Regions from separate parts of the Bradyrhizobium sp. Kon58 genome, predicted to be linked through region 1. Evidence: predicted binding sites of a transcription regulator. Region 1 holds the regulator's gene; each other region holds the start of a gene.
The links. The regulator PhoB, encoded in region 1, activates phosphate uptake and scavenging genes when phosphate is short. The targets are predictions, from matches to a motif close to TGTCATNNANCTGTCAT.
Positions count from the first base shown of each region.

Region 1 (3,065 bases):
CACAGGCGCGCGGCGAGCTTTTCGCCGTCCGGGCTCTGGAACAGGTTCGACATGTGCCAGAGCTTCGTGGCCTGCTCCTGCAACGCCGCGACCAGTGCCGGATGGGCATGGCCGAGCGCATTCACCGCCACCCCGGAGGTGAAATCGAGATAGCGCTCGCCATTGGTCGCGATCAGCCAGCAGCCTTCGCCACGCTCGAAACCGAGGTCGGACCTGGCGAAAACGGGGAGCAAATGCGGCGCTGCGCTGTTAGTCATGACGGTCACTTGAATGTTGCGGACGGTGTGTGCGTGCATTGCGCAACGCACCATCGACCGGCCCGGAAAACGAAACGTGCCGCCTCTTGAGGGCGGCACGTGCGACTATCTTAGGCCTGGTGAAACGGGTGTCAATGCCGCCCGGAAAGCCTCGCGAAACGCTGAATCCGTAGTCTTGCGGTGCCGATTTTGCGGGATTTAGCCACGGAACATGTGGAAGCGAGTCGGCGGACTCTTGCGCGGGAGTCACGCCATATTGTAGCGTTTGGATTGTCAGATACGACATCTCGTGCAGTGGTTCTGATCTTTAAGTCCTTATGTACCGGCGTAAACGTTCGGGCGTTCAAGACGCGCCCGGCGAGCCTTAAGGGATTCTGACGGCACGGGTTTTTGAAGGCTTAGGCATTCGCTGCGAGGCCCCAGGATGGCTGGCGCGCAGCGAGGGAAAGGGTGCAATGACGGTTTTGACCTGGTCCGATGATCGCGTCGAGCAGCTGAAAAAGCTCTGGGAGGCCGGACTTTCGGCCAGCCAGATCGCGGCGGAGCTCGGCAATGTGACCCGCAATGCCGTGATCGGCAAAGTGCACAGGCTCGGCCTTTCGGGCCGCGCCAAGAGCCCATCGTCGGCAGCGCCCCGGCCGCGCAAGGCGCGCCCCGCGCAGCACATGATGCGGGTGAGCCGCCCGATCTCGCGCGGCAACACCGCGCTGGCGCAGGCCTTCGAGGTCGAGGCTGAGCCGGATCCGGTCACCTACGACAACGTGGTGCCGATGAGCCAGCGGCTGTCGCTGCTGGAATTGAACGAGGCGACCTGCCATTGGCCGGTCGGCGATCCCTCGAGCCCGGACTTCTTCTTCTGCGGTGGACGGGCGTTGTCCGGCCTGCCCTACTGCGCCCAGCACTCGCGCGTTGCGTACCAGCCGGCGTCGGATCGGCGCCGCGCACCGGTGAAGCCGGGTCCGCGGTAAGCTAGCGCACGATCAGTCATCACGCGCGGCGCCTCAACAAATGCAGTGTCGTCCCGGCGAAGGCCGGGACCCATACTCCGAGCACTTAGTTGTTGTGCGAAAGGGTAACTCCGAGTCTTCGCCAAACCGCGCCCTGTGGTTATGGGTCCCGGCCTTCGCCGGGACGACATCGGACATGTCACGGCAGTTAGTAACCTAACCGCAGAAACCTACACCTGCTCCGCCTTCGCAAACCGATCATCCAGCGCGTAACCGGCGCCGCGGACGGTGCGGATCGGGTCCTGCTCGCGGCCGAGATTGAGCAACTTACGCAGGCGGCCGATATGCACGTCGACGGTACGCTCGTCGATATAGATGTCGCGGCCCCAGACGCTGTCGAGCAGCTGCTCGCGCGAGAACACCCGTCCCGGGTGCTCCAGGAAGAACTCCAGCAGGCGATATTCGGTCGGACCGAGATCGATCGGCCGGCCCGAGCGCGCCACGCGGCGCTTGTCGCGGTCGAGCTCGATGTCGCCAAAAGCAAGGACGGTGGCGAGCCGCTCGGGGCTTGCGCGCCGCAGCAGGCCTTTCACGCGCGCCAGCAGCTCCGGCACCGAGAACGGCTTGACGATGTAATCGTCGGCGCCGGTCGCAAGACCCCGCACCCGCTCGCTCTCCTCGCCGCGCGCGGTGAGCATGATGATCGGGAGCTGCTTGGTCTCGGGACGGGTGCGAAGCCGCCGGCACAATTCGATGCCTGACAGGCCCGGCAGCATCCAGTCGAGCACGATCAGATCGGGGATGTGCTCCTTGAGGCGGGTATCGGCGTCGTCGCCGCGCATCACCGTCTCGACGTCATAGCCGTCGCCTTCGAGGTTGTAGCGGAGAAGCTCGGTCAGGGCTTCCTCGTCCTCAACCACCATAATGCGTGCGCCCATCGGGTCGTCGCTCCTTAAGTCTTCAGGTGTTCGGTACCGTGTTGGCAAAGGTCGTCATGTCGCCCTTCGGCCGCTTGTCGGTGATCGCCTGGCCCTCGATCATGTAGAACACGGTCTCGGCGATGTTGGTGGCGTGGTCGCCGATCCGCTCGATGTTCTTGGCGCAGAACATCAAATGAATACAGAACGAGATGTTGCGCGGATCCTCCATCATGTAGGTCAGGAGCTCGCGGAACAGCGAGGTGCAGATGGCGTCGACTTCCTCGTCACCCTTCCACACTGCCATCGCCGCCGGCAAATCATGCGCGGCATAAGCGTCCAGCACCGACTTGACCTGCTGTTGCACGAGGTCGGTCATGTGCTCGAGGCCGCGGAACAGCTTGAGCGGATGGAAGTCCGTCTCCAGCGCCGCGACGCGCTTGCCCATGTTCTTGGCGAGGTCGCCGATGCGCTCGAGATCGGTCGCGACGCGCATGGCGCCGACGATCTCGCGCAGATCGACCGCCATCGGCTGGCGGCGGGCGATGGTGAGCACCGCGCGCTCCTCGATGCGCTTCTGCAGCGCGTCGAGCTCGGTGTCGATGGCGACGACACGCTGGCCGAGGGGGACGTCGCGGCGGATCAATGCGTCGACGGACTCGACGATCATGCGCTCGGCGATGCCGCCCATCTCGGCGACCAGGCGCGTGAGTTCCTGGAGGTCGGTGTCGAAGGCCTTTGCGGTATGTTCAGAACCCATGTCGCGTCTCCTAGCCGAACCGGCCGGTGATGTAATCCTGCGTGCGCCGGTCGGTCGGCGACGTGAAGATTTTGCTGGTGTCGTCGAACTCGATCAGCTCGCCGAGATACATGAAGGCAGTCTTGTCGGAGACGCGCGCCGCCTGCTGCATGTTGTGGGTGACGATCGCGATCGTGTAATCCTC
Region 1 covers NZ_JBVVOT010000016.1:23,689-26,753, reverse strand. Annotated here, with positions in the region: gene AC0L20_RS24135 (acetylornithine transaminase) at 1-257, opposite strand, end outside; gene AC0L20_RS24130 (GcrA family cell cycle regulator) at 713-1,225, shown strand; gene phoB (phosphate regulon transcriptional regulator PhoB) at 1,435-2,142, opposite strand; gene phoU (phosphate signaling complex protein PhoU) at 2,165-2,881, opposite strand; gene pstB (phosphate ABC transporter ATP-binding protein PstB) at 2,892-3,065, opposite strand, start outside.

Region 2 (3,065 bases), on a different contig from region 1:
CGGGGCTTGGCCATGTCCCCCACCGTGCCGTCCATGTGGTCGTTGAAGGCGAACAGGTCGACGCGGCCCTCAGCGAGCCACTGGCTGATCTCGGTTTCGGCATCGAGATTGTAGGTCTCGTGGCGCAGATGAAAGCGGGTGTCGGCCGCGAATTGCGGGCGCAGCCGTTCGATCGCCTCCATCAGGCCGCGCGCATTGTCGGCGCTGCGCAGGCCCGGCTCCCACGAACAGGTCGTGGCGTGAAACACAGTCGTGATGCCGTTGCTGATGGCCTGGCGGTCGCTATCGGCGAGCGCCACGTCGATCGGAAAATCGACTCCGGCGCGCGGCATCATCTGCCGCTCAAAGGCATCGCCATGCAGATCGACGATGCCCGGCAGGACCAGCAGGTTGCGCGCGTCGATCGCAAGCCGCGTCCGGCCGCGAGACGCATCGATCTCTGCGATGTCCGTTCCGGACAGGGCAAGAGAAGTTTCGACGAGCTCGGAGCCGATCAGGGTCCGGCCGCCCTCAAGGAAAATGTCTGTCACGCGACCGCGCTTGATTTGCTGCCATGAGGACTGTTGAGAGAACTTCCTCGTGCTTCATACGTCGAGAGAAAATCTTCAATCCCGAGCTTGCGGAAATCGGGCAATGCTGCACGCAATTTGTCGTGATCCCAATCCCACCAGGCGAGGCTGGCGAGCCGTCCGGCGACGTCTTCCGAGAACCGCCGCCGCACGATGCGCGCCGGATTGCCGGCGACGATGGTGTAGGCCGGCACGTCCTTGGTGACGATGGCGCCGGCCGCGATCACCGCGCCGGTGCCGATGTTGCGACCCGGCAGCACGATGGCGCCATGGCCGATCCAGACGTCATGGCCGATATGGACGTGATGCTGGCGCCGCCAGTCGAAGAATTCCGTGTCGTCGCTCTCGCCTTCGAAGTAGGCGCTCGAGCGATAGGTGAAGTGCGCCTGCGTGGCGCGGTGCATCGGGTGATTGCCCGGATTGATCCGTGTCATCGCCGCGATCGAGCAGAATTTTCCGATCGTGGTGTAGGTGATCTGGGCGTCGTTCACGACATAGGAGTAATCGCCCATCGTCACCTCGTGCAGCATCGTGCGGGCGCCGACCTCCGTGTAGGCCCCAAGCCTGGTGTCGTGCAGCTTCGCCGAGGGATCGATGGTCGGCTGGACCGAAAGAGTCTTGGCGGCCATGTTGCATCCGAACGAGAGGGCGGGCGTTTCTCTTCGAGTGGCTTGATGACAATGTCATGACGACACGATGACAGGGGATGAACTGGGGATGACGTGTGTAGGATCGCCGCACCGCAACGTCCGTGTCACACAAGTGTCAAGCGCCGGCGTTAGCGGTGGGTCCCAGCTACTCTGGAGCCCTGCATGCTGGTGGTTGATGGTCTGACGTGTCGCTTCGGCGTGAAAGCCGCGGTGGACGATGCCTCGTTTCAAGTCTCTCCCGGCGGCTTCGTCGGCGTGATCGGACGGTCCGGAGCCGGCAAGTCGACCCTGCTGCGGACCATCAACCGTCTCGCGACCCCTTCGCAGGGCCGCATCCTGTTCGACGGCCTCGACGTCACCGCGCTGCGCGGCAAGGAGCTGCGGCAGTGGCGGGCGCGCTCGGCGATGATCTTTCAGCAGTTCAATCTGGTCGGCCGGCTCGATGTTCTCACCAACGTTCTGATGGGACGGCTCGCGACGATGCCGGCCTGGCGCTCGTTGTCGCAGACCTGGCCCGAGCAGGACAAGGCGCTGGCGATGTCCGCGCTCGAACAGTTCGATATCGCCCCGCTCGCAGCCCAGCGCGCCGATCAGCTCTCCGGCGGCCAGCAGCAGCGCGTCGCGATCGCCCGCGCGCTGGTGCAGCAGCCCGACATCATCCTCGCCGACGAGCCGATCGCCTCGCTCGATCCCCGCAACACCAAGATCGTGATGGATGCGCTTTTGCGCATCAACAAGCATTTCGGCATCACCGTGCTCTGCAATCTGCATTCGCTCGACCTGGCGCGCAGCTATTGCGACCGCCTGATCGGTATGGCGCAGGGGCGCGTGGTGTTCGACGGCGCGCCGGCCGAGTTGACCGAGCACGTTGCGCGCGAGCTCTACGATCTCGAAGCCGCCGATGTCATGGGCGGCACGCCTGCACCGGTGCGACAAGGCATTCCGGCGCTTGGAACGGCGGCCGCCGCCTGAGCGGCGCCGCATCAGGACTCACCAGTTTTGCGTCAACCGACCTCAACCAATGAAGAGGCTATCATGATTACTCGCAGATTGATTCTTGCCGGCGCCGCCGCGCTCGCGTTCACGGCTTCAGCTTCCGCCGAGGACTGGAAAGCCAAATATCCCGAACTGACCTTCGCGGTCATTCCGGCGGAAAACGCCTCGGGCGTCACCGAGCGCTGGGCGCCGTTCATGAACTATCTCTCCAAGGAATTGGGCGTGAAGGTCACGCTGCGCATCGCCAACGACTACGCGGCCGTGATCGAAGGCCAGCGTGCCGGCAACATTCATATCGCGAGCTATGGTTCGGCCTCGTTCGCCCGCGCCCGCCTGACCGGCGTCAAGACCGACGCCTTCGCCAACGACATCAACTCCGACGGCTCCACCGGTTACTACTCCGTGTTCTTCGTCAAGGCGAACAGCGCCTACAAGAGCATCGACCAGCTCAAGGGCAAGAACCTCGGCCTAGTCGACCCGAACTCCACCTCCGGCAACAACGTGCCGCGCTTCGAGCTCGACAAGATGGGCATCACGGATGCCGACTCCTATTTCAGCAAGGTCGTCTTCACCGGCAGCCATGAGAACGCAATCCTGGCGCTGGCGCAGGGCACGGTCGACGTCGCCGCCAACCAGTGGACCAGCGACGACGATTCAACCCTGGCGCAGATGCTGACCAAGGGCATGCTGAAGAATGCCGACGGCTCGGCGATGAAGAAGGACGATTTCCGCATCATCCACAAGTCGGCGCCGATCATCAACGGCCCCTACGCGTACAATTCCGATCTGCCGGAAGAGGCCAAGGCCGCGATCGCGAAGGCGTTCTTCGACGCGCCGGCCAAGGACAAGG
Region 2 covers NZ_JBVVOT010000042.1:32,474-35,538, forward strand. Annotated here, with positions in the region: gene AC0L20_RS36465 (alpha-D-ribose 1-methylphosphonate 5-triphosphate diphosphatase) at 1-530, opposite strand, end outside; gene AC0L20_RS36470 (transferase hexapeptide repeat family protein) at 527-1,198, opposite strand; gene phnC (phosphonate ABC transporter ATP-binding protein) at 1,382-2,191, shown strand; gene phnD (phosphonate ABC transporter substrate-binding protein) at 2,255-3,065, shown strand, end outside.
Region 2: phnC (phosphonate ABC transporter ATP-binding protein) is a predicted target of PhoB. The motif match lies at 1,244-1,260, and genes of this name have one in related genera.

Region 3 (3,065 bases), on a different contig from region 1:
TCCTCCTCAAGCAGGCGGCTGCGTTCGCGCAGCTCCACGATGTCGTGGTCGAGGCCGTCCAGCCGCTGCGCCAGCTTGCCGGCCTGGATACGCAAATCCGGCGACAGGTGGTCGGTGTTCTTCTGGTCGAGGCGATGGAACAGCGTACGCAGGCCGGTGAGCTGGCGATGCAGCCTGACGCAGGTCCGGCGCAGCCGGCCGAGATTACGGCGCATCTCCGGCTTGACGTCGTCGGCCAGAATCCGCTCCTCGATCTCGTCGATCTCCTGGCCGAGCTTGTCGGCCATCCTATCAAGCGTGTCGGCGACCTCGTCGACGATCTTTTCGAGGAGATGGGCGACATTGTCGACGCGGTAGCCGCCTTCGAGCACCCGGCGTGTCGCATCCGCCGAGCACAGCGCCTGATGGCGGCCGCTGATCAGGAGCCGCTCGGTCATGGCGAAGCGCAGGAACGCGGTCTCCTCCGTCGCGCTGCCAATGTCGCGCACGAGGTCGGAGAACACGCCGTAGACGCAGTGGTCGATGACGTGAAGCTGCTGGAAGGTGTCGTTGGACAGCAAGAGCTCGCGCGCGAGCGGCGGCAGCTGCGACGCGGCGATCCACGGCCGTGAACGCGTGTCCGTGAGGTTGAAATGCAGCCAGAGCCGGCCGTCGTGACTGAACTCGATCGGCTGGTCGATCGGCAGCGCCTCGGCGCTGCCGTCGTTGTGGAGGCGGAACGCCCACACCAGGCCAGGAATGCCAGGCACGAAATCCGATGTCGCGCTGACAAGCTTCGCCGGCTCAGCCATGACCAACCCCACCGTCAACGAAAGCCCCGCTCCGGAAGATGGCTGACGGCATCTTCCGGACCCTCGCGGGTACTCAATTACGGCATTGTTACAGTTTGATGATGCCGCCCTACTCGGCCGCCAGCCCGGTCGCGGCCACCGCCTCGGCTTCCCTGATGTAGTCGTGCACGACGCGGCCGAACGGCAGCGTCAGGTCGGCGATGTAATGATGCGCGCCGAGGCAGCGGCGGACCGGGAAATCGGCGACGGGCGCGTTGACATGCGGCACCAGATGCAGCCGGCCCGGCCCCATCCAGGAGCCCTTCGGCACGATGTCGATGAGGTTGATCGCGACCAGCTGGCAGATCTCAAGGCGTCCGTCGACGCCGGGGATCATCTTCAGATTGATCTGCGTCTTCGACAGTGTCGCCCGGGTCAGATCGCCATTGCCGGCCATGCTCTCGTGCTTGTAGCCCATCGTGCCCATGGCGACGAGCTGGCCGGCATATTCCAGCGTGCCCGTCAGCGTGTCCTTGACGATCTCGAGTTTGGGATGGGCGTATTTCTTGGGGAAGCCCCAGATCTCGCGCCCGGCGGCGATCGGCGGATCGTCGTCCAGATACATCTGCGAGACAAAATTAACCTCCTCGCCGTGCAAGCGCGCGGGGATGACGAGGCCGGATTCGGTGTAGCTGCCGAAGCCGGAAGAGTCCGGCATCCGGATCCACTCGTAATGCACAATCGGCTGGTCGATCGGCTCCAGCGGCTCAGGCAGGCCGGCGCGGATCAGGTCCGGATCGGTCTCGTAGGTGATGACGAGGAATTCGCGGTTGACGAAGCGATAGGGCCCGGCCGGATAGCTCGGCCCGGCCGCCGGCATCGACGGAAGTCTCAGTAAATCTTCCCTGCGCATCGCCGGTCTCCTCTCGTGGTGCTCATGTGATGCCCGCCCGGCAGCGTCAGGCGGCGATGCAGATTGCTAGCCGCCGTCATTGACTGCGATGTGAAGGATTTCCGTCAGCCGCACGACCGCAGCCATTCCCAAGGCGATCATGGCGCATGCAAGCGATGCATCGGCGCCGGAATTGTCATTACGCCGTCACCGCCGGACGCAATCGTTTGGCGAAACAGGGAGCACCGACCATGGACGCCCGCACATATCAGACACATCAGCCTTCTTCACGAGGTTGGCGGCCCGAGCGCTGCGACCGCGTCGCGCTGGTACTGCAAGGTGGCGGCGCGCTCGGCGCCTACCAGGCCGGCGTCTACCAGGCACTGCACGAAGCCGGCATCGAGCCCGACTGGGTCTGCGGCGTCTCGATCGGCGCGATCAACTCCGCCATCATCGCCGGCAACAAGCCGGAGAAGCGACTTGAGGCGCTGCGCATCTTCTGGGAGCGCATCACCAACCGCAAGATCTGGCACTACACGCCTGACGGAGACATCTTCCGCCAGTGGCGCAATCTCACCAGCGCCTGGATGACGTCGGCAATGGGCCAGCCGGGCTTCTTCAGCCCGCATCAAGTCAATCCCTGGCTCAGCCCGGTCGGAGCCCGGACCGCCACCAGCTATTACGACACGATGCCGCTGAAGGAGAGCCTGCTCGAGCTGGTCGACTTCGACCTCATCAACGAGAAGAAGGTTCGCTTCGCGGTCGGCGCCGTGAACGTGCTCTCCGGCAATTTCATCTATTTCGACAACTCCCATGACGAGATCGAGCCGGAGCACATCATGGCTTCCGGAGCCCTGCCCCCGGCACTGCCGATGGTACGGATCGGCACCGATCATTTCTGGGACGGCGGCATCGTTTCCAACACGCCGCTTCAGCACCTGCTCGACCAGGAGGACGCGCTCAATTCCCTGGTGTTCCAGGTCGACCTCTTCAGTGCGCGGGGCGTGCTGCCGCGCTCGATCCAGGACGTGATGGCCCGCCACAAGGACATCATGTATTCCTCGCGCACCCGCCACAACACCGACGTCTACCGCCGAACCCACAACCTCAAGGTCCTGCTCTACAAGGCCTTGGCCAAGCTGCCCGGCGAGCAGCTCTCCGAGGAGGAGCGCAAACTCAAGTCAAACCTGCGCCACATGCCGGAGATCGCGATCCTGCATCTGATCTACCAACAGAAGGCCTATGAGGGCGACGCCAAGGACCACGAATTCTCGGGCACCTCGATGCGCGAGCACTGGACCTCCGGCTACGAAGACACCAAGCGTACCCTGAAGCGCCGTGACTGGATCAAGATGCCCGACGAAGGCATGGGCCTCGTGGTGCACGACGTGCACCGTGAGACG
Region 3 covers NZ_JBVVOT010000001.1:421,943-425,007, forward strand. Annotated here, with positions in the region: gene AC0L20_RS02155 (transporter) at 1-791, opposite strand, end outside; gene AC0L20_RS02160 (acetoacetate decarboxylase) at 901-1,683, opposite strand; gene AC0L20_RS02165 (patatin-like phospholipase family protein) at 1,914-3,065, shown strand, end outside.
Region 3: AC0L20_RS02160 (acetoacetate decarboxylase) is a predicted target of PhoB. The motif match lies at 1,857-1,873, and genes of this name have one in related genera.